DNA from 2 places in the Salicola sp. Rm-C-2C1-2 genome. Region 2 is predicted to be linked to the other one. Evidence: predicted binding sites of a transcription regulator. Region 2 holds the regulator's gene; the other holds the start of a gene.
What was found. The regulator sigma-54, encoded in region 2, starts transcription at its own class of promoters, with help from an activator protein. The targets are predictions, from matches to a motif close to TGGCACNNNNNTTGCTNT.

Region 1: the regulator sigma-54 is predicted to act here: its motif matches at 3,034-3,051, upstream of glnA (type I glutamate--ammonia ligase).

The regions. Positions count from the first base shown of each region.
Region 1 is NZ_JBEFNF010000005.1:64,059-75,793, forward strand. Features, by position in the region: gene glnL (nitrogen regulation protein NR(II)) at 1-625, opposite strand, end outside; gene AAF659_RS10015 (DUF4124 domain-containing protein) at 847-1,404, opposite strand; gene glnA (type I glutamate--ammonia ligase) at 1,529-2,935, opposite strand; gene typA (translational GTPase TypA) at 3,347-5,158, shown strand; gene pip (prolyl aminopeptidase) at 5,196-6,164, shown strand; gene AAF659_RS10035 (TorF family putative porin) at 6,216-6,950, opposite strand; gene dtd (D-aminoacyl-tRNA deacylase) at 7,227-7,685, shown strand; gene AAF659_RS10045 (porin) at 7,755-8,867, shown strand; gene AAF659_RS10050 (CYTH domain-containing protein) at 8,870-9,745, shown strand; gene glnE (bifunctional [glutamate--ammonia ligase]-adenylyl-L-tyrosine phosphorylase/[glutamate--ammonia-ligase] adenylyltransferase) at 9,788-11,735, shown strand, end outside.
Region 2 is NZ_JBEFNF010000001.1:238,426-250,160, forward strand. Features, by position in the region: gene rapZ (RNase adapter RapZ) at 1-89, opposite strand, end outside; gene ptsN (PTS IIA-like nitrogen regulatory protein PtsN) at 123-602, opposite strand; gene hpf (ribosome hibernation-promoting factor, HPF/YfiA family) at 618-926, opposite strand; gene AAF659_RS01075 (RNA polymerase factor sigma-54) at 994-2,538, opposite strand; gene lptB (LPS export ABC transporter ATP-binding protein) at 2,688-3,413, opposite strand; gene lptA (lipopolysaccharide transport periplasmic protein LptA) at 3,421-3,969, opposite strand; gene lptC (LPS export ABC transporter periplasmic protein LptC) at 3,993-4,598, opposite strand; gene AAF659_RS01095 (KdsC family phosphatase) at 4,595-5,125, opposite strand; gene AAF659_RS01100 (KpsF/GutQ family sugar-phosphate isomerase) at 5,137-6,111, opposite strand; gene AAF659_RS01105 (calcium/sodium antiporter) at 6,120-7,103, opposite strand; gene mlaD (outer membrane lipid asymmetry maintenance protein MlaD) at 7,218-7,673, shown strand; gene AAF659_RS01115 (MlaC/ttg2D family ABC transporter substrate-binding protein) at 7,715-8,404, shown strand; gene AAF659_RS01120 (BolA family protein) at 8,519-8,764, shown strand; gene murA (UDP-N-acetylglucosamine 1-carboxyvinyltransferase) at 8,793-10,055, shown strand; gene hisG (ATP phosphoribosyltransferase) at 10,079-10,723, shown strand; gene hisD (histidinol dehydrogenase) at 10,734-11,735, shown strand, end outside.

The DNA of each region.
Region 1 (11,735 bases), on a different contig from region 2:
GGGTGCGCACGTGCTCCACCACATCGTGGATGTTGGTGGGCGCGGTCTCGATGGCGCGATTAGGGCCCAGCATACGGTCCACCAGACTGCGCAGCCGATCTGCTTCCTCCATGATGACCCGGGTGAAATCACGTAGATCCGCATCGTCCAGTTCCCGTTCCAACAGCTGGGCCGCCCCCCGTATACCTCCTAACGGGTTCTTGATCTCGTGGGCCATGCCCCGCGCCAGGGTGCGCGTGGTTTCTTGCTGCGTGAGCAGCTCTTCTTCGCGCGTGATGCGTTGCAGCCGGTCCCGCTGCTGAATCTCCATCAGCAGCAGGGGGTCGTCCCCGGGGAAGGGGGAAATGGAGTAGTCCACGCAGATGAGTTGGCCGCTGGGCAGCAGCAGTTCCGCTTCACGCTTGGTGAAGGTGTGGCCGGTCGCAGCGGTCTCCGTGAGTGTTTGCAGAGCGGCATCCGGCTCTACAAAGATGCTGGTCACAGGCAGACCTTTGATGCGGTCACTACTGGTCTGGAGCAGCATCTCGGCAGCCGGGTTGAGATAGCGCGTGTGCTTGTCGTGATCGAGCACTAACACCGCTGTGGCCAGGTTGTCCAGAATGCGCTGGTGCGTTGCTTCGCTCATAGGTCCCCTCCTGGGGGCAAATGCTGCAAGAATTAAACCAGGTATTCTCTGTCGCTTTGGTTCAAAACGCGCTTTACGATCAGTGGGTTATATTTGGCGATCTGAGACGGTGGAGGCAGTGCATTGAACCTGACCCATAATAAAGCGCCCTGGGGAGGGTGTGCACTAAAAGAGTGCATATTTTGAGGGGCGACCGGGTATTCAGCGTAACGACAGAAGCGTCAGTTCTGTTGAGAGGGGCGGTGAAGGGTGAACCGCGTTACGTCTGATGCGTTGACGGTTTCACCGTTACCATCGACCACGTGAACCACGAGCTCGTGGGTCCCCCGGTTCACATTTTTCAGGGAAAAGGTATTCCGGCGGCTCTTCTGGATGCGCTCGCCATCAACTTCCAGCGCGTAGCGGTGGCCGGCGCGTAGTGCGGGTTGGGATTGGAAGCGCACCACCACCCGTCCGTCACCGCGCCAGAAGGCGCTGTCGTGCTCTGGTTGGGTAATCTCGATGGACTGATAGCCCTGTGCCTGCGGTGCTGCATTGCCGCTATCGCTGGCCGTTTCATTGCGGCTGCCGCGCTCTTTTTGCTGAGAGGCATCGGGCAGACTCACCTCTGGCAGGGGATTCAGATCCATGGCTTGGCTGTCATCGGTCATGGGCTCATCCGAATAGGTTACATTGCCATTGTCGTCCACGTGTCGGTAGATCTCATCGGCCACCGTGGTGCCCATGAAAAGGGCAAGTGTGAGCGCCAGGGCCTGTGGAAGAGTTTTTGATCGGAACACGGGGCCTCCGGATTGGGACTTTCGGATGTCTCGGGTTGATTATTGAAGCACCTGTACGCCAATGCAACAAAAAACCCGGCGCGGGTTGCCCCGGGCCGGGTTGATACAGGTACTGAGTCCGCGTTTACACGGAGTAGTACATGTCGAATTCCACCGGATGGGTGGTCATGTTGTAGCGGGTCACGTCCTCGCGCTTGAGGTCGATGTAGCCCTGGATCATGTCCTCGGTGAAAACACTGCCACGGGTCAGGAATTCGTGGTCGGCTTCCAGTGCGTCCAGCGCCTCCTGGAAGGTCTCTGCAACGGTGGGAATCTCCAGTGCCTCCTCCTTCGGCAGGTCATAGAGATCCTTGTCCATAGCTTCGCCGGGGTGGATTTTGTTCTGGATGCCGTCCAGGCCCGCCATTACCAGCGCCGAGAACGCCAGGTAGGGGTTGGCTGACGGGTCCGGGAAGCGCACCTCAACCCGGCGGGCCTTGGGGTTGTTGGTGTACGGGATCCGGATAGAGGCGGAGCGGTTGCGGGCCGAGTATGCCAGCATCACCGGTGCTTCAAAGCCCGGAACCAGACGCTTGTAGGAGTTGGTTGAGGCGTTGGTGAAGGCGTTGATGCTTTTCGCGTGCTTGATGATGCCGCCGATGTAGTAAAGAGCGCTCTCGCTCAGGCCCGCGTAGCTGTCGCCGGAAAACATGTTCTTGCCATCTTTGACCAGAGACATGTTCACATGCATGCCAGAGCCGTTGTCGCCGACGACCGGCTTCGGCATGAAGGTTGCCGTCTTGCCAAACGCGTGCGCTACGTTGTGCACGCCATACTTGAGAATCTGAACCTCGTCCGCCTTGCGGGTGAGCGTGCTGGCGGCTACCCCGATCTCGCACTGGCCAGCGGTTCCAACTTCGTGGTGATGGACTTCAATGTTGAGGCCCATGGACTCCAGAGCCGCACACATGGCACCACGCAGGTCATGCAGCGAATCCACCGGCGGTACCGGGAAATAGCCGCCTTTGACGCCCGGCCGGTGACCGGTGTTGTTGCGATCGAAATCTTCGCCTGACACCCAGGCTGCTTCCTCGGAGTGGATTTCATACATGGCGGAGTCCATGTCCACTTTCCACTTGGCGGAATCAAACACGAAGAACTCGGGCTCAGGGCCGAAGAGCGCCGCATCCGCGATGCCGAGCGATTTCATGTAGTCCTCAGTGCGGCGAGCAACGGACCGCGGATCCCGCTCATAGCCCTGCATGGTAGCGGGCTCAACAATATCGCAGGTGAGGTTGAGGGTTGGCTCCTCAGCGAACGGATCGACTTTAACTGCTTCGTCGTCCGGCATCAGGATCATGTCGGACTCGTTGATGCCCTTCCAGCCATTGATGGAGGAGCCATCGAAGGTGGCACCGTCCGTGAAGAAGTCGTCGTCAACTTCTTTGGCGGGCATGGTGACGTGCATTTCCTTGCCGCGACTGTCAGTGAATCGCAGGTCGACCCACTTGATATCGTGTTCCTGGATCAGCTTCATCGTGTTGTTGGACATGTCAGAACTCCATCTGTGGTTCGTTTGAGTAGAGCGGGATGCTCATGGCTCCGGCCCAGTGCACCGTGGCGGGGCCTTTTTGGTTGCCTGGTTACCTCTAAGCAAAAGGTTTGCCAATTAGGGGAAATGCCCTTTAATGGCCGCAGAACAGAGGGTTGGCTTCATAATGGTGCGCTTCTTGTTTGCGCTTGCGCACTTATTTAGTGCGCAACCTCGTAGACGTGAACCAATATGGTGCGATTTATCAAGGGCACCTTAACCTGAGACACGCAGCCTGACACTCATCCCATCATGGAATAAAGCTGTCACTTGCTGTACAATCCGCGCCCTTAGTGCGGGGAATACCCCAATCGGCTTAGATTATTTTCACCGCCCTTCGTTCGAAATACCAGTGATTCAGAGGCCCTTTTCGTGATTGAGAACACTCGCAACATCGCCATCATTGCACACGTCGACCATGGCAAGACCACGCTGGTCGACCAGCTGCTGCAGCAATCCGGGACCCTGGATCGCAAGTCATCGGATACCGACCGCATCATGGACTCCGATGATCAGGAGAAGGAACGGGGCATTACCATCCTCTCCAAGAACACCGCGATCAACTGGGGTGAATACCGCATCAACATCGTCGACACGCCCGGTCACGCCGACTTCGGCGGCGAAGTGGAGCGTGTTATGTCCATGGTCGACTCGGTTCTTCTGCTGGTCGACGCCGTGGATGGCCCCATGCCCCAGACCCGCTTCGTAACCCAGAAGGCCTTCGCTCAGGGCCTTGAGCCCATTGTTGTGGTCAACAAGGTCGACCGCGAAGGCGCTCGCCCGGACTGGGTGATCAACGAAGTCTTCGATCTGTTTGACGCCCTCGGCGCCACAGAGGATCAGCTGGATTTCCCGGTTGTCTACGCCTCGGCGCTCAACGGCATTGCCGGTGAGGATCCCGATGCACTCGAGGACGACATGGAATCGCTGTTCCAGATGATCGTTAATCAAGTTCCGGCGCCCAGTGTGGACCCGGACGCGTCGCTGCAGATGCAGGTCTCCTCGCTGGACTACGACCCCTATGTGGGCGTTCTGGGCGTGGGCCGCATCAAGGGCGGCCAGATGAAGCCCGGTCAGCAGGTTGCTGTTGTCAACCGCGAGGGCGAAAAGCGCAACGCCAAGCTGCTGGAGGTGAAAGGCTTCCTCGGCCTCAACCGCGTGAATGTGGATGAAGCCAACGCTGGCGACATTGTGTGTATTTCCGGCATCAACAATCTGCGTATCTCGGATACGATCTGCAGCCGCGAAGCGCCTGAAGCCATGCCACCGCTGACTGTTGACGAACCGACGGTGAGCATGACCTTTCAGGTGAATGACTCGCCCTTCGCAGGGCTTGATGGCAAGTACGTTACCAGCCGTCAGATCAAAGAACGCCTGGAGCAGGAGCTGCTGCACAACGTGGCCCTGCGTGTGGAGCAGGGTGATGCGGCTGAGAAATTCACGGTCTCCGGGCGTGGCGAGCTCCACCTGTCGGTGTTGATCGAAAACATGCGCCGTGAAGGCTTTGAACTGGGCGTATCCCGCCCTGAAGTGGTGCAGCGGGATAATAACGGCACCACTGAGGAACCCTACGAGCAGGTTGTGGTGGACATTGAAGAGCAGCATCAGGGCTCATTGATGGAAGAGATGGGCAACCGCCGGGCTGAAATGCAGAATATGGTGCCGGATGGCCGTGGCCGGGTGCGCATTGATTTCATTATGCCGGCGCGTGGTTTGATTGGTTTCCGTTCCCAGTTCCTGACCCTTACTCAGGGCTCCGGCCTGCTGACCCATGTGTTCGATCACTGGGGGCCAGTTAAGGGCGGCATGGCTGACCAGCGGCACAATGGCGCCATCATCTCCATGGTCAAAGGTACGACTACCGCCTACTCACTGTTCACGCATCAGGATCGTGGCCGGTTGATGGTGGGTCCGGGCGCCGAAGTCTATGAAGGCATGGTCATCGGGATTCACAGCCGCGAAAATGACCTCACAGTGAACCCCGCGAAGGGTAAACAGCTGACCAACGTTCGTGCCGCCGGTACGGATGAAAACCTGGTGCTGACACCGCCCATGGAGATTACCCTCGAGAACGCTCTGGAGTTCATTGACGATGATGAACTCGTGGAAGTCACGCCGCATCATCTTCGTATCCGCAAGAAGCAGCTGACTGAGGTGGAGCGTAAGCGAGCCGGCAAGAAATAGGGTGGCTGAGTCAGCCCCGGGCGCCTAGACTTGGGGCATGTTGACTCTTTATCCGGAAATAGCGCCCTATGCCACCCACCGCCTCGATGTGGGTGGCGGCCACAGCCTCTACCTGGAGGAGTCCGGGCATCCTGAGGGGGTCCCGGTGCTGGTGGTTCATGGTGGTCCGGGTGCGGGCAGTGACGGCACTGCCCGCCGTTTCTTCGATGCGGAGCGCTACCGCATCATCCTCTTCGACCAGCGTGGTTCCGGTCGTTCCACTCCGTTTGCTTCCGTCGAGAGCAATACCACCGTCCACCTGCTGGAAGATATGGAGCGCATCCGTGCCTTCTTCGGTATTGAATGCTGGCTTCTGTTCGGCGGTTCATGGGGCTCCACTCTCAGCCTGTTGTACGCACAGTCACACCCGCAGCGGGTTCTGGGGCTGATTCTCAGGGGTATTTTTCTCTGCCGTGAGCGTGATATCCGCTGGTTCCTGCAGGACGGGGCCAGCCGGATCTTTCCGGATTACTGGGAGGATTTCACGGCACTGATCTCGGAGAGCGAGCGGGGTGATCCGATCCTTGCCTACCATCGGCTTCTGCACAGCGACAATGAACTCGAGCGCCTTCAGGCCGCGCGCACCTGGGCTATCTGGGAGGGGCGCTGCGCCACCCTGCACCCGAACCCGGCAGCGGTGGAGCGTTTCGGGCACGCCCATCTGGCGCTTTCCCTGGCACGCATCGAGTGTCACTACTTCCTGAACGGCGGTTTCATCGAGGAAAACCGGATTCTGGACAATCTGGATACCATCCGTGATAAACCGGCCCGCCTGGTTCACGGTCGCTACGATATGGTGTGCCCACTGGAAAACGCGGTCACACTGCACGATGCCTGGCCGGAAGCGGATCTTTCCATCATCCGTGATGCCGGGCACGCGGCCTCGGAACCCGCGATAGTGGATGCCCTGATCCGGGCAACCGAAGCGATGAGTGATCGCTTCGGGCCGGATTTCGGGATGCAGTAGCAGAAGGGAAGCCGCCCTTGAGGGGAGGGCGGCTTGTTCAGGAGGGAGTGCTCAAAAGTCGAACGACTTGGAGTAGGCGACCTGGATAAGGGTCGAGCGACGGGTTTCGGCGTCGTTTTCCACATCAACCCATGTGCTGGCCGTGAAAGAGAGCTCATCGTTGAACTGGAAAGTGAGGTCAAGATGAGTGTTGTCCGTATCATCAGTGCTGTTCTGGCCGATGGTGGCGCTGACCGGTCCGTAGCCGTAGCTCAGTGACGTGTAGGTATAGCCGGGAGCGCCTGCGACGTTATCCCAGTAAGAAAGGGTGGCGCCATAAGCACTGATGCTGGCGTATGCCTCTGAAAAATCAGCAAAACCGTCCTGACTCACTCTTTGGGTTTCGAATTCCGCGTTACCGCCATCATTTACAATTTGCTCGGCGGTGCGGCTCTGTTTCGGATAGATGTAATTGATCGCACCGATATCAATCGAGATGTCGTCGGTCACATCGGTCGAGTATCCTGCATACAGGTCATATTCCTGGCCGAGACTGTCATCGCCGCTAGCGGCCCACACCCCGGTGTAAAGGCCCATGCCGCTGTCTACATCGAGGCTTCCTGAAACGTGCGCGCTGCCGTCGCTCAGGTTGGAACCCCGGAAAAGGTACATGTTGGAGATGCCAGCACTGGCGCTGAGGCTCGGGTCAAGGCTGGCTGCCGTTACCGGCGCAGTGGCGAGTACAGCGCCAGTGCCCATGAGTCCGGCAGCGATGCAGCTGAAAAGGCGGGTACGTTGAGTCTGCATGATAATAGCCTCCGTTGGCTGTTTTGATTACGTCCGTTGCAGTGCAACTTGCTTTTACGCGAGCAGCCGCTGTGCCTGCTTTTACAAAAACCATTAAAATCAACAATTAAAAAGAGATGCGGGCGGTGATTAGGCGGTTGGAGGCACTGTGTGGAGCGTGCGTGGGGGCTGTTTTGGTGCAGCTGCCCTCCCGTATGCGTCATTGCGGGGCGCTTTTGCGGGTGGTTCGGGGCTGGCATCATGAGTGCCTCTGTTATCGGGACAGGAAGAGGTTGTTTGAAAGGGCTTATACAGCGCGTTAGCAGTGCCAGCGTCAGTATTGATGGCGATATCGTGGGCGAAATCGGAGCCGGGCTGCTTCTGTTTTTGGGGGTTCAGAAAACGGATGGTGCGGCCGAACAGAAACGGATGCTGGAACGAGTGCTTGAGTACCGTGTGTTCCCGGATGAACAGGGACGTATGAACCGCAGCCTGCGTGACTGCGGCAGTGACCTGCTGGTGGTGCCCCAGTTCACCCTGGCGGCGGATACCAGCAAGGGCAGCCGCCCCTCCTTCTCGGCCGCAGCCCGTCCCGAGCGTGGCGAACACTGGTTCAACGCCTTTGTTGAGGCAGCCCGTCAGGAGGTGGGGGTGGCTCCGCCCGGAATCGGGCATCTGGCCACGGGCCGTTTCGGCGCAGACATGCAGGTACAGCTGGTCAATGACGGGCCGGTAACGTTTCTGCTGAGTGTATAGCGGCAGGGTTTCTTTAGCCGTTGGGGGCACAGTGGTATTCTGCCGGCTCTGATAACACGAGGGGGTTCCATGAAGCGGAAAGGAATTGTTTTGGCGCTGGCCGTTGTTGCGGCTGGCGGTGTTCAGGCTCAGGACCAGGACCGGAGTGGCGACAGCGAGCTGACTCTGGCCGAGGTGGATGCGCTGACGCACCGGCTCGACATGATGCCGGAGATCTACGGCCAGCTTGGGCTGGTGATGGAGCACCGGGATACCGAGAATACAGCAGTGAGCCGTAATCGCGGCACTGCAGGTAGTAAAACCGCCTTCCGCGACAGCAACTCCTGGATCGGCCTGCGCAACCGCACCGAGCTCATGCCCGGCACCGAAGGCTTCTTCCGCGCTGAATGGACGTCGATTCCCTCTGCGGATGAAGACAGTGACCGCATGTTCGATGAGCATGTTGAGTATGCCTACATCGGGCTTGAGGGGGACTTCGGGCGCATCTGGGGTGGTGTGGACGACACGGTCTACGAACAGCAGCTCGATCATGTCGCCAACTTCTTCGAAGGCGAATACCGTCACGAAGATGGTATCTATCCCGCTACAGGTGAAAATGCAGAACGCCATTTGTTTGGCCCTTACACCACTGGGCGTGACCGCCTGGTTCAGTACACCACCCCATCCTGGGGTGATTTCCGGATGCATGCCGCAGTCCAGCTTAACGAGGATGGAAATCCGGAAGTCGGGAGCGGCAGTGGTGAGGAGAAGGAAAGTCGCCCCTACCAGGCCGTGCTGAGCTATACCCCGGGCAACTGGGAGTGGGCCCTGGGCATGGATTCCAATGACGGTGGGGGTGACACTGTTCAGGAGATGGACAACGAGAATACCTACGGCGGCCGGATGACCTACGAAGGCGAGCGCTGGCACTTCACCGCCCAGTACCAGCACCGCAAGGACATCGCCAGTGTGGCGGCACTGCTGACCAGTTACCGCATTGGCCCCAACCGGTTCTCCATTTCCTGGGAACGGGAGCGCGACGAGCTGGAGCCTGAAACAGAAACCACCAACGCCTACACAGCTCAGGTCCTGCACGACCTTACTGAGTCCATGGCGGTGTACGTGGAAGGCTATAAAGCCAGTTCGAATGAGCAGACGCCGGACAGATCCGATCTGATGGTCGGCGCCCGTTACCGGTTCTGAGCATGAGCGAGACCGAGCTCAAACTCAGCATGACCCCGGCCAACCTTGACCGGGCGGGGGGCTGGCTGGAAACCAGGGGCGCCGAGGAGCAGGGCGAGCCCCTGACGCTCCTTAACCGCTATTACGACACGCTTGATGGCGCGCTGAACGCCGAGCGGGTGGCCCTGCGTGTGCGGGCCACCGGCAGTGGTTACATCCAGACGCTCAAGACCCGCGGTCATCTGCAGGGGGCGGCGCTGGCCCGTAAAGAGTGGGAGTGGCCCAGGCCGGAAGCCTCGCTCGACCTGACATTGCTGGCGGATACGCCCTTGGCGGATCATCCGGCGCTGGCCCATCTTGCTCCGGTTTTCGATACGGATTTCCAGCGCCGCGTGATGATGCTTGACTGGACAGAGCAGGGCGCCTGGGCGCGGATCGAATGCGCTCTCGACAATGGCGTCATCCGCGCCGGCGAACGGGAACAGCCGCTCTGTGAGCTGGAGCTGGAGCTGAAGGATGGTGATGCCGCGGTGCTGTCAAAGGTTGCAACAGCGTTGAGCGCCAGTGTGCCGGCTCTGCTCAACAACATCAGCAAGGCCGAGCAGGGCTATCACCTCGCGGGTGTTGGCCCGTCCGGACAGATTGATGCTGATGCTACGCCGCAGGCCTGGCTGGATGCGCTATGCAGCCTGTGGCTGCAGGATGCCCCCGCCGGCTGGGAGCCGTTTCTGACGGTGCACCGGCAACTGGCGCAGCAGGCGAGGACGGCTGGCGCCGGCAAGACCTATGATGAAGTTACCGCCAGCCTGGAGTCGGCAGCGCAGCAGGGCCTATCCCCCCGGGAGTCGCTCACAGCTATGCGCGGGCTGGCAGCGCTGCAACTGGCATTGCTGGTCTAACGACGCCGGACACAAACGCACACTGACACTAAGGCAACAGCCATGATGGACCCGCTGCGGGATGAGGAGCTGGCACCACTGCCCGCCGCTCTTCAGGAGAAGGCCGCCGAAAGCTGGCGCAGTCTCATGGATGTAGAGGATCCTGCGCTCCTTGCCCGATTCGAAACTTACCGGGCCGGTATTATCCAGGCCATTGCCCGCAGTGACTTCCTCTTCGAACAGTTGCGCCGCCACGCTGAGGTGCTGGAGCCGGCCTTTGAGACAGATGAGCTGGAGCGGCCATGGTGCCCGGGTGAGATCCGCGAGGACTGGGATGCCCAGCAACCCCATATTCAGGTCGAAGCAGAGCTCCAGAAGGCGCTGCGAACTTTCAGGCGGCGTTGGATGTTCCGCATCGTCTGGCGGGATCTGTTGGGGCAGGCGGATCTCGAGGAAACCATGGGGGCCATGACCGAACTAGGCGATGCCTGCATTGATGGTGCGGTTACCTGGCTCTATGCCGAGTCCTGCCGCGAGTGGGGTACCCCCATGGGCACTGACCCGGTAACCGGTGAGCATACGGCCCAACCTATGCTGGTCATCGGTATGGGCAAGCTGGGCGCGGGGGAGCTCAACCTATCTTCAGATATTGACCTGATCTTCGCCTTCCCTGCCAGTGGTGAAACCGAAGGGGCCCGGCGCAGCATCGACAATCAGGTCTTTTTTGGCCGCTTGGGTCAGAAAGTGATCCGTGCGTTGGATCAGACCACCGCGGACGGTTTCGTCTTCCGCGTTGATATGCGGCTGCGGCCGAATGGCCAGAGCGGGCCTCTGGCCATGAGCTTTGGCGCTCTGGAGACCTATTATCAGAACCAGGGGCGGGAGTGGGAACGCTATGCGCTGATCAAAGCGCGCGTCGTAAGCGGTCCCAATGAGCATGCCCGCCATCTCCAGCAACTTCTGCATCCTTTCATTTACCGGCGTTACATCGATTTTTCGGCTTTCGAGTCGCTTCGGGAGATGAAAAAGCTCATCCAACGCGAAGTGCGTCGGCGCTCGCTGGAGAACAACATCAAGCTGGGCGCCGGCGGTATTCGTGAGATTGAGTTTGTGGTCCAGGCGTTCCAGCTCATTCGCGGTGGCCGCGAGCCGGTACTCCAGGAGCGTCGCCTTAGGGAAGTCCTGTCCGCACTGGGCTCCATGGAGCTGTTGCCCGAGGAGGTGGTTGCGGACCTGGACCGGGCTTATGTATTTCTGCGGGATATCGAACATGCACTTCAGGGCATAGCGGACCAGCAGACCCAGACGTTGCCTTCGGACGAGGTGGGTCGTACCCGCGTTGCTCTGATCCTGGGGTACTCCGATTGGGCCCGTCTCGCCGACGATCTTCGGGCGCACCGGGACCGGGTCAACGCGCATTTTGCGGACATTATCGCGCTGGCAGAGGATGACGATGACCAGGAAGATGGCCATGACCGCTGGGAGGATCTGTGGGCCGGCACACTCGACGAGGAGGCCGGAGTCAATTGGCTGGACAGGGCCGGGTTCGAATCCGCCTCGCAATCCCTGGGGCATCTCAATACGCTGCGGACAAGTCGGGCCGTCACCACACTCCAGAGTGAAGGGCGTCGCCGCCTGGATCGCTTCCTGCCGCGCCTGCTGGCCAATCTGGCCGAGGAGTACGCGCCCTCTGCAACCCTTGAACGGGTACTGCCGCTGGTAGAGGCGGTGCTGCGCCGCAGCGCTTATCTGCTGCTGCTGACGGAGAATCCCAGCGCACTGCGTGAGCTTGTGCGCCTGTGTGCGGCCAGCCCCTGGGTTGCGGATCAGCTCGCGGAGACGCCGCTGCTGCTGGATGAGCTCCTCAACGCCGAGAGCCTCTACACACCGCCGGATCGGGACCAGCTTCAAGCGGATCTGAACCAGCAGATGCTGCGCATTCCGCTTGATGATCTGGAAGAACAGATGGAAGCGCTACGTCACTTCAGGAAAGCCCATGTTCTGCGGGTGG
Region 2 (11,735 bases):
TCGATGCAGTAATAGCCAAGATCCTCCAGAACATGCAGGGCGGTGCTTTTGCCGGAGCCTGAGCGCCCGCTCACGATGGTTACTTTCACAGGCCGATCTCCCGGTGACTGGATGGGTCGCCGTTACTGGGATGCCTTTTCGCTGGCGACAATCAGGTCGTACAGCTCGCCCGAGTCCTGACACTGGCGCAAGCGCCGGCACAAGCTACGGTCATTGAACTTCTCCGCCAGCTGGCTGAGCAGCTCCAGGTGCTCGCTGGTGGCGTTCTGCGGCACCAGCAGCACAAAAAGGATGTCCACCGGCTCACTGTCGATAGCATCGAAGTTGATGGGGGCATCCAGCGTCACTAGGGCGCCCACCACGCGCTTGCAGTCTTCCAGCCGGCAATGCGGAATGGCAATGCCCTGTCCGATACCGGTGCTGCCGAGACGCTCCCGTGCTACCAGGTTATTGAAAATCTGGTTCTCTTCAAGCTCCGGATAGTGCTGGGCCACTCTTTCGGCAATGGTCTCGAGGATGCGTTTCTTGCTCGTCCCCGGAACGCCGCAGAGGGCCAGTTCCGGGGCGAGGATGGACTCAATGGACAGTGATGAATGGACCATGGACACCGCTTGGGATCAGCGGGTGGCGGCACCGTGCTGGCGTTCCACCTGCTTTTCCTTGTGTTTGAGAATTTGCCGGTCGAGCTTGTCCACAAGCTGATCGATCGCCGCGTACATATCGTCGTGCTGGGCCTTGGCGTTGATGTCACCACCGGTTACGTGGAGCGTGGCCTCGGCGGTCTGTCGTTGTTTGACCACCGACAGCGTCACCTGTGTGTTGCTGATCTGGTCTGTATGCCGTTCAAGTTTTTCCATCTTGCTGTGGACATAGTCCTTGAGGGCTTCTGTCAGCTCGATGTGGTGACCTGAGATGTTGAGTTGCATAATCCGCTCCTGTTTCCGGTTCGGCCCTGGCCACCGGAAGGTGGCCATCATACAGGCGTAATGCCCTCTAGACGAGACGTTTGCGCTCGTTCGAAGGCGGTATGTGCATCGCCTCGCGGTATTTGGCTACCGTCCGGCGTGCCACATTAATGCCCTGGTCACTGAGTATAGTCGCTATGCGGTTATCGCTCAGTGGTTTGCGGCTTTCCTCTTCGTTAATGAGCTTGCGGATCATGGCGCGGATGGCGGTGGACGAGCATTCGCCGCCTTCGTCCGTGCTCACATGGCTGGAAAAGAAATACTTCAGTTCGTAAATGCCCCTGGGGGTATGCATGTATTTCTGGGTCGTCACGCGGGAGATGGTGGACTCATGCATGTCCACAGCCTGGGCGATTTCGGAGAGGATCAGCGGTTGCATCGCTTCCTCGCCTTCTTCAAAGAACCTTTGCTGATGATCGACGATCTGGGAGGCTACTTTCAACAGGGTTTCATTACGGCTCTGAAGACTCTTGATGAACCACTTGGCCTCCTGAAGCTGATCACGCAGGTAGGTGTTGTCCTTGCTGCTATCGGACTGGCGGATGAGCGAGGCATAGAGGCTGTTCACCTGTAGACGCGGGGCAATCTCCGGGTTAAGTTCGATTTTCCAACGCCCCTGTTGGCGGGAAACGATGACATCCGGCACCACGTATTCCGTCTCGTCCTCGCCAATGGCATCGCCCGGGCGGGGGGTCAGGCTCTGGATCAGGCCCAGGACTTCCTTGAGCTGGGCCTCGCTGAGCCGGCTGCGGCGCATGAGCTGGCGGTAATCGCGGCTGCCGAGCAGCTGGATGTAGTGGCTGATCACCAGGCGCGCCTGCTTGAGCCAGGGGGTGTCCGCTGGCAGTTGATTGAGCTGGATCAGCAGACAGTCGCGCAGATCCTTTGCTGCCACTCCGGGCGGGTCGAAATGCTGTAGCCGGTGCAGGACCGCTTCGACCTCATCCATCTCCAGCGGGTCGTCGTCATCAGAAGCACTGAGCCCCTGGTGGATCTCCTCCAGGCTCTGGGTCAGATAACCTGCGTCGTCAATGGCGTCCACAAGCGCATGGGCGATGACCCGGTCGCGCTCGGACATGGGCGTCAGGTTGAGTTGCCAGAGCAGGTGATCCTGCAGGGTTTCGCCGCGGCTGTTGCGGCTTTCGAAGTCGGTTTCGCCGCCTTCATCCTCGGGGCGCGAGGCGGCTGGCGTGGCGGGTGCGGTCTGATAGACATCGTCCCAGGCCGTGTCGACGGGCAGGCTATCCGGGATTTCGCTGTTGTCCTGCCAGTTTTCGTTATCCCAGCTTTCGGCTTCGCCGCTGCTGGCATCGCCGGCCTCATCCGAGTTGCGCGACTCCGAGCCCTCTTCATTGTCGCCGTTACTGCTGTCGGTGTTGTCGGTGGCTTCAGCGCTGCCATCGGCCTCCGTCTCGGCTTCCTCGGCAGTTTCGAGCATGGGGTTGGATTCCAGCTGCTGCTGGATTTCCTGCTGCAGATCGAGTGTGGAGAGCTGGAGTAACCGTATTGCCTGCTGCAGCTGGGGCGTCATGGTGAGCTGTTGGCCCATCTTCAGCTGCAGGGACGCTTTCATGACCATCGACTGCTTTCCCGTTCCCGATTGTCCAGCATTAACAAAGCCTCATCGGTCCCCGGGAGGACCGGCAGGGATTTTGCTTACGTCTTTTCAATCGAGTGTACAGGCGAATCGGGCAGGGCGACAACGGTTGCAGAGCGAACGCATTACAGGCGGAATTCGTTGCCCAGATAGACTTCCTTGACCTGTTGGTTGGCGAGGATGTCCTCGGCGGTGCCCGAGGCGATAATGTGACCCTCGCTTACGATATAGGCGGTTTCGCAAATGTCGAGCGTCTCGCGCACGTTATGGTCGGTAATCAGTACGCCGATGCCGCGGTCGCGCACCTGGCGTACAATCTGTTTGATCTCGCTGACGGAGATCGGGTCCACACCGGCGAAGGGTTCATCGAGCAGGATGAAAGCCGGCTCCACGGCCAGCGCCCGGGCAATCTCGGCGCGTCGGCGCTCGCCACCGGACAGACTCATGCCCAGGCTGTTGCGGATGTGGCTGATGTGGAAATCCCGCAGCAGCGATTCCATGCGCTCCACGCGTTGCGCTTTCGTAAGCTCCTTGCGGGTCTGCAGGATCGCCATCAGGTTTTCCGCCACGGTCAGCCGACGGAACACCGAGGCTTCCTGCGGAAGATAGCCGACGCCGGCGCGTGCGCGCCCATGCATGGGCAGATGGGTGATGTCGCGCTCGTGGATGCGGATACGGCCCCGGTCATGGGGGACCAGGCCCACGATCATGTAGAAACAGGTGGTCTTGCCGGCGCCATTGGGTCCAAGCAGTCCTGCGATCTGACCGCTCTGGATGCTGAGGGAGACGTCCATCACCACCGGGTGGCGGCGATAGCTCTTGGCCAGATTCAGGGCTTCCAATGTCGCCATGGTGTCTTCAGTCGCTGCTGCTGTTGTTGTTGCCGCTGTTGCGGCCGGGCTGGATGGTCATTTCAACGCGGTCGCTGTCATCATCCGACGCGCTGGAGGCGGTGACCACGCGCTCGGCTACATCGTATACGATCCGGTTACCCTGGAAGGTATCCCCCCTTTGTCGGATCAGGGCTTTGTGCTCGAAAGTGATGCGTTCTGCAGCGGCCCGGTAGATAATGGTCTCGCCTTCGGCGTAGATGGCCGGGCCCTGCGGGCTTTCCGGCTGCTCATAGGTGGCGGGCTCGCCAGTCGCCTTCATGCGGTTGAGGCTCTGGCCGTCACCCCGGTGAAGCACAACCCTTTCTGCTGTAAGAACGGCTTTCCCCTGGGTTACCCGGACACTGCCAGTGTAGGTGGCAGTCCCCTTCTGGTCGTCCAGTCGGGCATTGTCGGATTCCACTTTGATGGGATTGTTGGAATCCAGATTGAAAGCGTACACAGGCAGGGCCGTGGCTACCATGAGAAAGCCTGCGATTAATGGCCAGTATTGCCGGGCGCGTACCGTTCTGCTCATGAGCAGGCTGCCTCCCCTGTGGATCAGCGGTTGAAGTACCGGCTGCGGACGTCATTCTCTAGGCTGACCGCACGGTCGTCGATCCAGCCTGTCATGCCCACTGCATGAGTCAGGCTGTTGCGGTCGATCAGCGTCACTGGTGCGTCAGTCTGCACAATCCGCTGGTTGTTATCCAGCGTCATACGTTCACTGAGGATGAGAACATCGCCGCTTTTGGTGCGGCTGTGGCGGGCCCGGACGTCTCTCTTAAGCGTCAGCTTGGCGGCATCGCGCTGATACAGACCGGCCCGGGCGCGTACGTACCAGGGGGCACCACCATTGCGGGCCATCAACATGGCGCGGGGATGTTCCATGGTTACCCGGTTTTCTGCCTGGAACTGCTCGGCGCGGCGCGTCTGGATGCGGGATTTGAGCTTTCCTCTGGTATCGAAAGAACGGAACGTCGCGTTGATCACGAAACCATCCGGTTTTTCGGGTCCTCGCAGATCCGTGGCAGTCGTATCGCGGATCGGGTCATCCTCCTGAAAGATCAGCAGAGCAAAACCCAGCAGAACAGCGCCGACAATGCCCCATAAGGCAATGGAACGGTCGCGGATCCAGGATGGCACCAGGTGGATCAGGTTTGTCATGGTGAACGATACCCATCGATCAGCTGCGCCAGAGCACCACGGCACTCGAGCAGCCATTCAGAGACCTCCCGTATGGCTCCCAGGCCCCCCGGTGTGGTGGTGCACCAATCCGCTGACGCACGTACCGCCGTGCAGCCATTGGGGACGCTGATCCCAACGCCCGCTGTTTCGATGGCAGCCAGATCCGGCAGGTCATCGCCCACATAGGCCATTGCCTCAACCGGGACCGATGTGCGCTCGGCGAGCTCTCGCAGGGCGGTCAGTTTGTCCGTTCGCCCCTGAATCAGGTAGTCAATATCAAGATTGCGGGCGCGGTTTTCCGTCAGTGGTGAGCTGCGCCCCGTAATGAAGGCGGTAATGATGCCCTGCTTCTGGAGAAGGCGCAGGCCCTGGCCGTCGAGGATGCTGAACGCCTTGAGTTCATCGCCGCTGGCGGCGAAGTAGAGGCTGCCGTCGGTGAGAACCCCATCCACATCCATCGCCAGAAGCCGGACCGCCGCACCGCGCTCACTCAGGGGTGTCGCCATAACCGGATCTCCTAGACCACACCCGCGCGAAGCAGGTCGTGCATATTCAGGGCGCCCACCAATTGCTGGCTGTCACCGGTCACGAGCAGGCCGTTGATCTTGCTGTCCTCCATAACCTTGAGGGCTTCGGCTGCCAGGATGTTGTCGCCTACAGTCCGGCAGTGGCTGGTCATGACATCGCCGATGGGTGTGGCATGGATGTCCACGCCCTGGTCCAGGGTCCGGCGCAGGTCACCGTCGGTAAAGATACCGATAACCCGCTCACTGTCATCCACCACCGCAGTCATGCCCAGTCCCTTGCGGGAAACCTCCAGCAGTGCTTCGCCGAGGGGGGTTTGCCGCGTTACGCGGGGCAGGGCATCGCCGGTATGCATCAGATCCGAAACCTTCAGCAACAGGCGCCGTCCAAGTGTGCCGCCCGGATGGTAGAAGGCGAAATCCTCGGCCCCGAAACCGCGCGCCTCGAGCAGAGCTACTGCCAGCGCATCACCCATCACAAGTGTGACCGTGGTGGATGAGGTGGGGGCCAGGTTCATCGGGCACGCTTCCTGTGTTATCGCAATATTCAGGTTGGCGTGGGCCTGGCGGGCGAGCTGGGAGTCGGTCTTGCCGGTCATGCTGATCAGTGAGGCGCCCTTACGTTTGATCAGTGGCAGTATAGTTACCAACTCGCCAGTACTGCCGGAATTGGAGATGGCGATTACGACGTCTTCACCGGTGATCATGCCCAGATCGCCGTGGCTGGCTTCCCCCGGGTGTACGAAGAATGCAGGGGTGCCGGTGCTGGCCAGGGTAGCGGCGATCTTGGTACCGATGTGGCCGGACTTACCCATGCCGGTAACCACCACCCGGCCAGTGCACTGAAGGATCAGTTCGCAGGCCCGGCTGAACTGGTCATCAATGCGGGGCAGGAGTGCATCGATGGCGTCACGCTCGAGAGTGATGGTGCGTCGTGCCGATTCCGTAAGTGCGTCCGAAGGCGCCATGGTTCTCCTCAGAGTGCTGACAGTGTTGCTGCTGGTACCGGTGCGTCACCCATGACGAGCAGCGCCACATAGCCAATATAGAATGCCAGAAGTATACCACCTCCGACCCGCTTCAGCCGCCCCTGGCGATGATAGACGATGGCGAGGCCGGCGAGCAGCAGCGTGACTGCTACCATGGCACCGTAGTCGCGGGTGATGGCGTCGCCGTTGAGCGGTATGCCAGCCACCAGCGCGGGAACCGCAAGTACCAGCAGAAGATTGAACAGATTGGAGCCAATGAGATTGCCCATAACCATGTCGTGGCGCCCTTTGCGCGCACTGGCAATGCTGGCGGCAAGTTCCGGCAGGCTGGTCCCGAGGGCGACCACTGTTAGCCCTACTACAAGCTCGCTTACTCCCAGTGCCAGAGCGAGCTCCACTGCGCCCCAGACCAGCAGCCGCGAGCTTCCGAGCAGCAGGATAAGCCCTCCCATGATCTGTAATACCAGTACGCCGGTGGCGCGATTCCCGTGGGGCTCCGGTATTTCCTCGGTCAGCATGTTAGCTGCCTGGCCGTAACGCACCAGTACCGTGAATGCTACGGCCAGGATTGCCAGCATGAACAGACCGTCCAGGGCGCTCAGGTGGTCATCCTGGAACAGCAACCAGGTACCAACGGTCACAGTAGCAAGCAGGGGGAGTTCGATGCGCCGGGTAGGGCGTGCCAGAGTGATCGGTGTCAGCAGTGCTGTAACGCCCAGGACCAGGCCGAGATTGGCAATGTTAGAGCCGATGGCGTTACCCACGGCAATGTCGCCAGCACCTGTTACGGCAGCGACCACTGAAACCAGTACTTCCGGGGCTGACGTGCCAAAAGCCACCAGTGTCAGTCCGATCAGCATCGGGGTCATGCCCAGGCGCCGGGCACTGTCGATGGCACCAGTGATGAACTGGTCGGCGCTCCAGATCAGCAGGGTCAGGCCTAGCAGTACCGCAAGCAGGGCGGTGACCATGATGTAAGGCTCCGTGGGTTGTAGGCGGAAAACTCGCGTCGTACTGTATCGGCTGGCCGTTACTTCGTACAGTCGGGTATGGCCGAATCGGGACGACGAGGAGAGGCGACCCAATTGCAATTACAGCGCCTGGTGTTTTTCGCTCTGGGCAGTGTGGCCACGCTGGCGCTGCTACTGCTTACCGGAGGGCTGACACCGCCCGGCAACGTTGAAAAAGCGGACGCCGGCGATCACTACACCCTTTATGCCGAGTTTGCGGATGCCGGTACACTGGTACCGGGCGCGCGGGTAGCGGTCGCCGGGGTGACCGTGGGCGAGGTGGTGGACGTGGAACTGAATGCCCGTAGCTACCGCGCGAAGGTACAGATGCGCATTCAGGAGAGTCTCGATAACCTGGCAATGGACAGCGTCGCCATTATTATGACCGCGGGGCTGTTGGGTGAGCAGTACATTGAGATTTCGCCCGGTGGCCATCCGGAAACGCTCTCGGATAATGACTATATCGAGGATACGCAGTCGGCGATGAGTATTGAGACACTGATCCGCCGACGGATTGCCCGACCACGTTGATACCAGCGTGGCCGCACCACTGCAGCATACAGGAGGAAGCAGTGAACAGAATCCGATCTCTTACCCCCTTCAACCTGCTATTGGGGTTCATTATGACGCTGCTGGCAGTGCCCGCAGCCGCCGCTCAGTCCGAGGAGGACAAACTCCGCGAGTACGTACGCGAAAACAGCCTCCGCCTCGTCGATCAGCTGGCTGAAATCCGGACACTCTATAGTGAAGACCGCGAGGCCTTCTATCAGGCCATGGACGATGCCCTGGGGGAGTTTGTGGCCTTCCGACGTGTTGCGGCCCGGATCATGGGAAAGTACGCGCGCCAGGCCAGTCCCGAGGAGCGCGATGAGTTTGTGCGGGCCTTTCGGCACAGCCTCTATGACGCTTATGGCGGCGCTGCTGTCAATATCGACAGCAGTGACTTCGACATGGAGGTCGACAGTGTCGATATCAATCCGCGGCACGAGGATCGGGCTACGGTTAATCTGTCCATAATCACCGATTCCGGTGAGCGTTACGGTGTCGCTTATTCCATGTACAACCCTGATGGCGGTAACTGGCAGGTCGAGAACGTCATTGTGGAGGGGATCAACATGGGGCTTGCATTCCGTGATCGCTTTGAGCAGCAGATGCAGGCCAAAGAAGGGAATGTGAGCAAGGTGATTGATGAATGGTCCGCGGATGTAGGGAATATAGAAGGTCTGGAGGACGCCGTCGAGCAGGAGGAAAGCAGCGGGTAAAACGCGGCTTGTGCGGACTCGATGTGTCAAGGCCCCCTCACATCGGCTATAATCCAGAGCCCGGCGCAGAGCTCGCGCCGGTGACAGCCACCGTGGCAAATAATGGGAGATTGGATGCAGGCTGAAGATGTTCAGAAGCGGCTCGCGGAAGCGCTGCCGGACTGTGAGATAGACGTTCAGAACGACGGTAACCGCTTCCTGGTCGTCGCTGTTGGCGACCGATTCGCGGAGCTCAGCCGGGTCAAGCGCCAGCAGCTGATCTACGGGGAACTGGATGATCTGCTGGCTGAAGGCACCATTCATGCCCTGACCATTCGCGCCATGACGCCGCAGGAATGGCAGGCACGCCAAGATCAGTGAAGGTGGCCCAGCGCCCCGGGAGCACAACGTGGACAAGCTGCTGATTCAGGGCGGCCAGCCTCTGCAGGGTGAGATCCGGATCTCCGGTGCCAAGAATTCGGCATTGCCGATCCTGGCTGCGACTCTGCTGGCTGATGGAAAAGTGAGCGTGGGTAATCTGCCTCACCTGCATGACGTCACCACCATGATCGAGCTGCTCGGTCATATGGGCATTGAGCTCATGATTGACGAGCGCATGAGCGTCGAGGTGGATTCAAAAACCATCAAAGATCTGACCGCTCCTTATGAGCTGGTCAAGACCATGCGCGCTTCCATTCTGGTGCTGGGCCCGATGGTCGCCCATTTTGGTGAAGCGCATGTGTCGTTGCCCGGCGGTTGCGCCATTGGCACCCGGCCCGTCAATCTGCACCTGCAGGGCCTGGAGCAGATGGGGGCCCGGATTGAGGTCGATAGCGGCTATATCCATGCCTATGCCCCGCAGCGACTCAAGGGAGCGCACATCTTCCTGGATACCGTGACGGTAACCGGCACGGAGAATCTCATGATGGCGGCCGCACTGGCTGATGGCGTAACCATACTGGAAAATGCGGCACGTGAGCCTGAAGTAGTGGATCTGGGGGACTGCCTCAATGCCATGGGGGCGGACGTGCGCGGGCATGGCACGGCGACCATCGAGATCCATGGCGTGGAGCGGCTGAGCCCCTGCCACTACGACGTGCTTCCGGACCGGGTCGAGACCGGGACCTACCTGACAGCCGCCGCCGCGACCCGCGGGCATGTGCTGCTCAAGGATACCCGCGAGGACATTCTTGAGGCAGTGCTTATCAAGCTCAGGGAAGCTGGTGCCGAAGTCAACACTGGCGACAACTGGATCGAGCTCAACATGCACGGCCGCCGCCCGAAGGCAGTGAATCTCAGAACGGCGCCCTATCCTGCCTTTCCGACGGACATGCAGGCTCAGTTCGTAGCCATGAATACCGTCTCTGACGGTATTGGTTCCGTGACGGAGACGGTTTTCGAGAACCGCTTCATGCACGTCCAGGAACTGATCCGGATGGGCGCGGACATCGGCCTTGAGGGTAATACCGCTATTGTGCGCGGTGTTGACCGGCTCACCGCAGCGCCCGTTATGGCCACAGACTTGCGTGCCTCGGCCAGTCTCGTCATAGCCGGGCTGGTGGCTGAGGGTGAGACCATGGTTGATCGCATCTACCACATTGACCGGGGTTACGAGTGCATCGAAGAAAAGCTCCAGTTGCTTGGTGCCACCATCCGCAGGATGCCTTCGTGACCTCTGCAGATACTGACGGGACTATGCCGGAACAGCTGACCATCGCCCTTTCCAAGGGCCGTATTCTGGAAGAGACATTGCCGCTGCTCGCCGGAGCGGGCATCGAGCCTGAGGAGGATCCCGAGAAAAGCCGCAAGCTGGTGTTCGCCACCACTGTGCCCGGGGTGCGCCTGCTGATCATCCGCGCGACCGACGTTCCCACCTATGTTCAGTACGGTGGCGCAGACATGGGGGTGGCGGGCAAAGATGTGCTCATGGAACATGGCGGTGACGGGCTCTACGAGCCACTGGATCTTGAAATTGCCCGGTGTCGGCTGATGACCGCGGGTGTTGCCGTGCAGGCCGTGCCGGAAGGGCGCGTACGCGTGGCGACCAAGTTTACCCGGCTGGCGCGCGAATATTACGCGGCCCAGGGCAAACAGGCGGACATCATCAAGCTCTACGGTGCTATGGAACTGGCGCCCTTGCTGGGGCTGGCTGATGAGATCGTGGACATTGTCGACACCGGCAATACGCTGAAAGCCAATGGCCTGGAGCCGCGCGAGACCATCGCCAACATAAGCTCTCGGGTGGTGGTTAGCCGTTCCTCTATGAAGATGAAGCACGCACGCATCCAGCCAATCCTGGATCGCATGGGCGAAGCCGTCGCCCGCAAGCACACGCAGTGAGAGAACAGCCATGAGTGAACTGTCCATTACCCGGCTCAATACCGCTGATTCAGACTTTGAGGCGGCGCTGCGCCGCCATACAGAGTGGGAAGAAGGCGTGGATACCAGCGTGCGCCAGACCGTGGCTGACATCCTGCAAAGGGTCCGTAAGGAAGGCGATGCTGCGGTTCTGGAATACACCGCGAAGCTGGATAATCTCAGTGTCGCTTGCGTGAGTGAACTGGAAGTGGCGCGCGAGCGCATCGACGCGGCCATGCATGCTATTACAGACGAACAGTTCCAGGCGCTGGAAACCGCCGCCGACCGGATCCGGCGTTACCACCGTGAGCAGCTGCCGGAGGACTGGTCCTACGAAGAGGCTGACGGCACCCAGCTGGGACAACGGGTGCTGCCAGTGGATCGTGCGGGGCTTTATGTGCCGGGTGGTAAGGCAGCCTATCCGTCCTCTGTGCTGATGAATGCCATTCCAGCGAAGGTTGCTGGCGTGGCGGAAATTGTAATGGTAGTACCGGCTCCGGGCGGTGAGCTGAATGACCTCGTGCTGGCTGCCGCGCGCGTCGCCGGCATTGATCGCATCTACACCTTGGGTGGTGCTCAGGCGGTTGCCGCGCTGGCCTACGGAACAGAAACGGTTGCGGCAGTGGACAAGATCGTGGGGCCGGGCAACATCTATGTGGCCGAGGCCAAGCGTGAAGTCTTTGGGCGCGTGGGGATCGATATGGTCGCCGGCCCTTCCGAAATTCTGGTGATTGGCGATGGCCACACGGATCCCGATTGGGTTGCCATGGATCTGTTCTCCCAGGCCGAGCACGATGAGCAGGCCCAGGCGATTCTGGTATCACCGGATCCCGATTATATCGCGAAGGTTGAAGCCAGTATGGCTCGGCTGCTGCCGGAGATGGAGCGAGCCGGGATCATCCGCCAGTCCCTGGCCGATCGCGGCATTCTGGTCCAGTGTGCCTCACTCGAGGAAGCGGCCCAGGTGAGCAACCGCGTGGCGCCCGAGCACCTG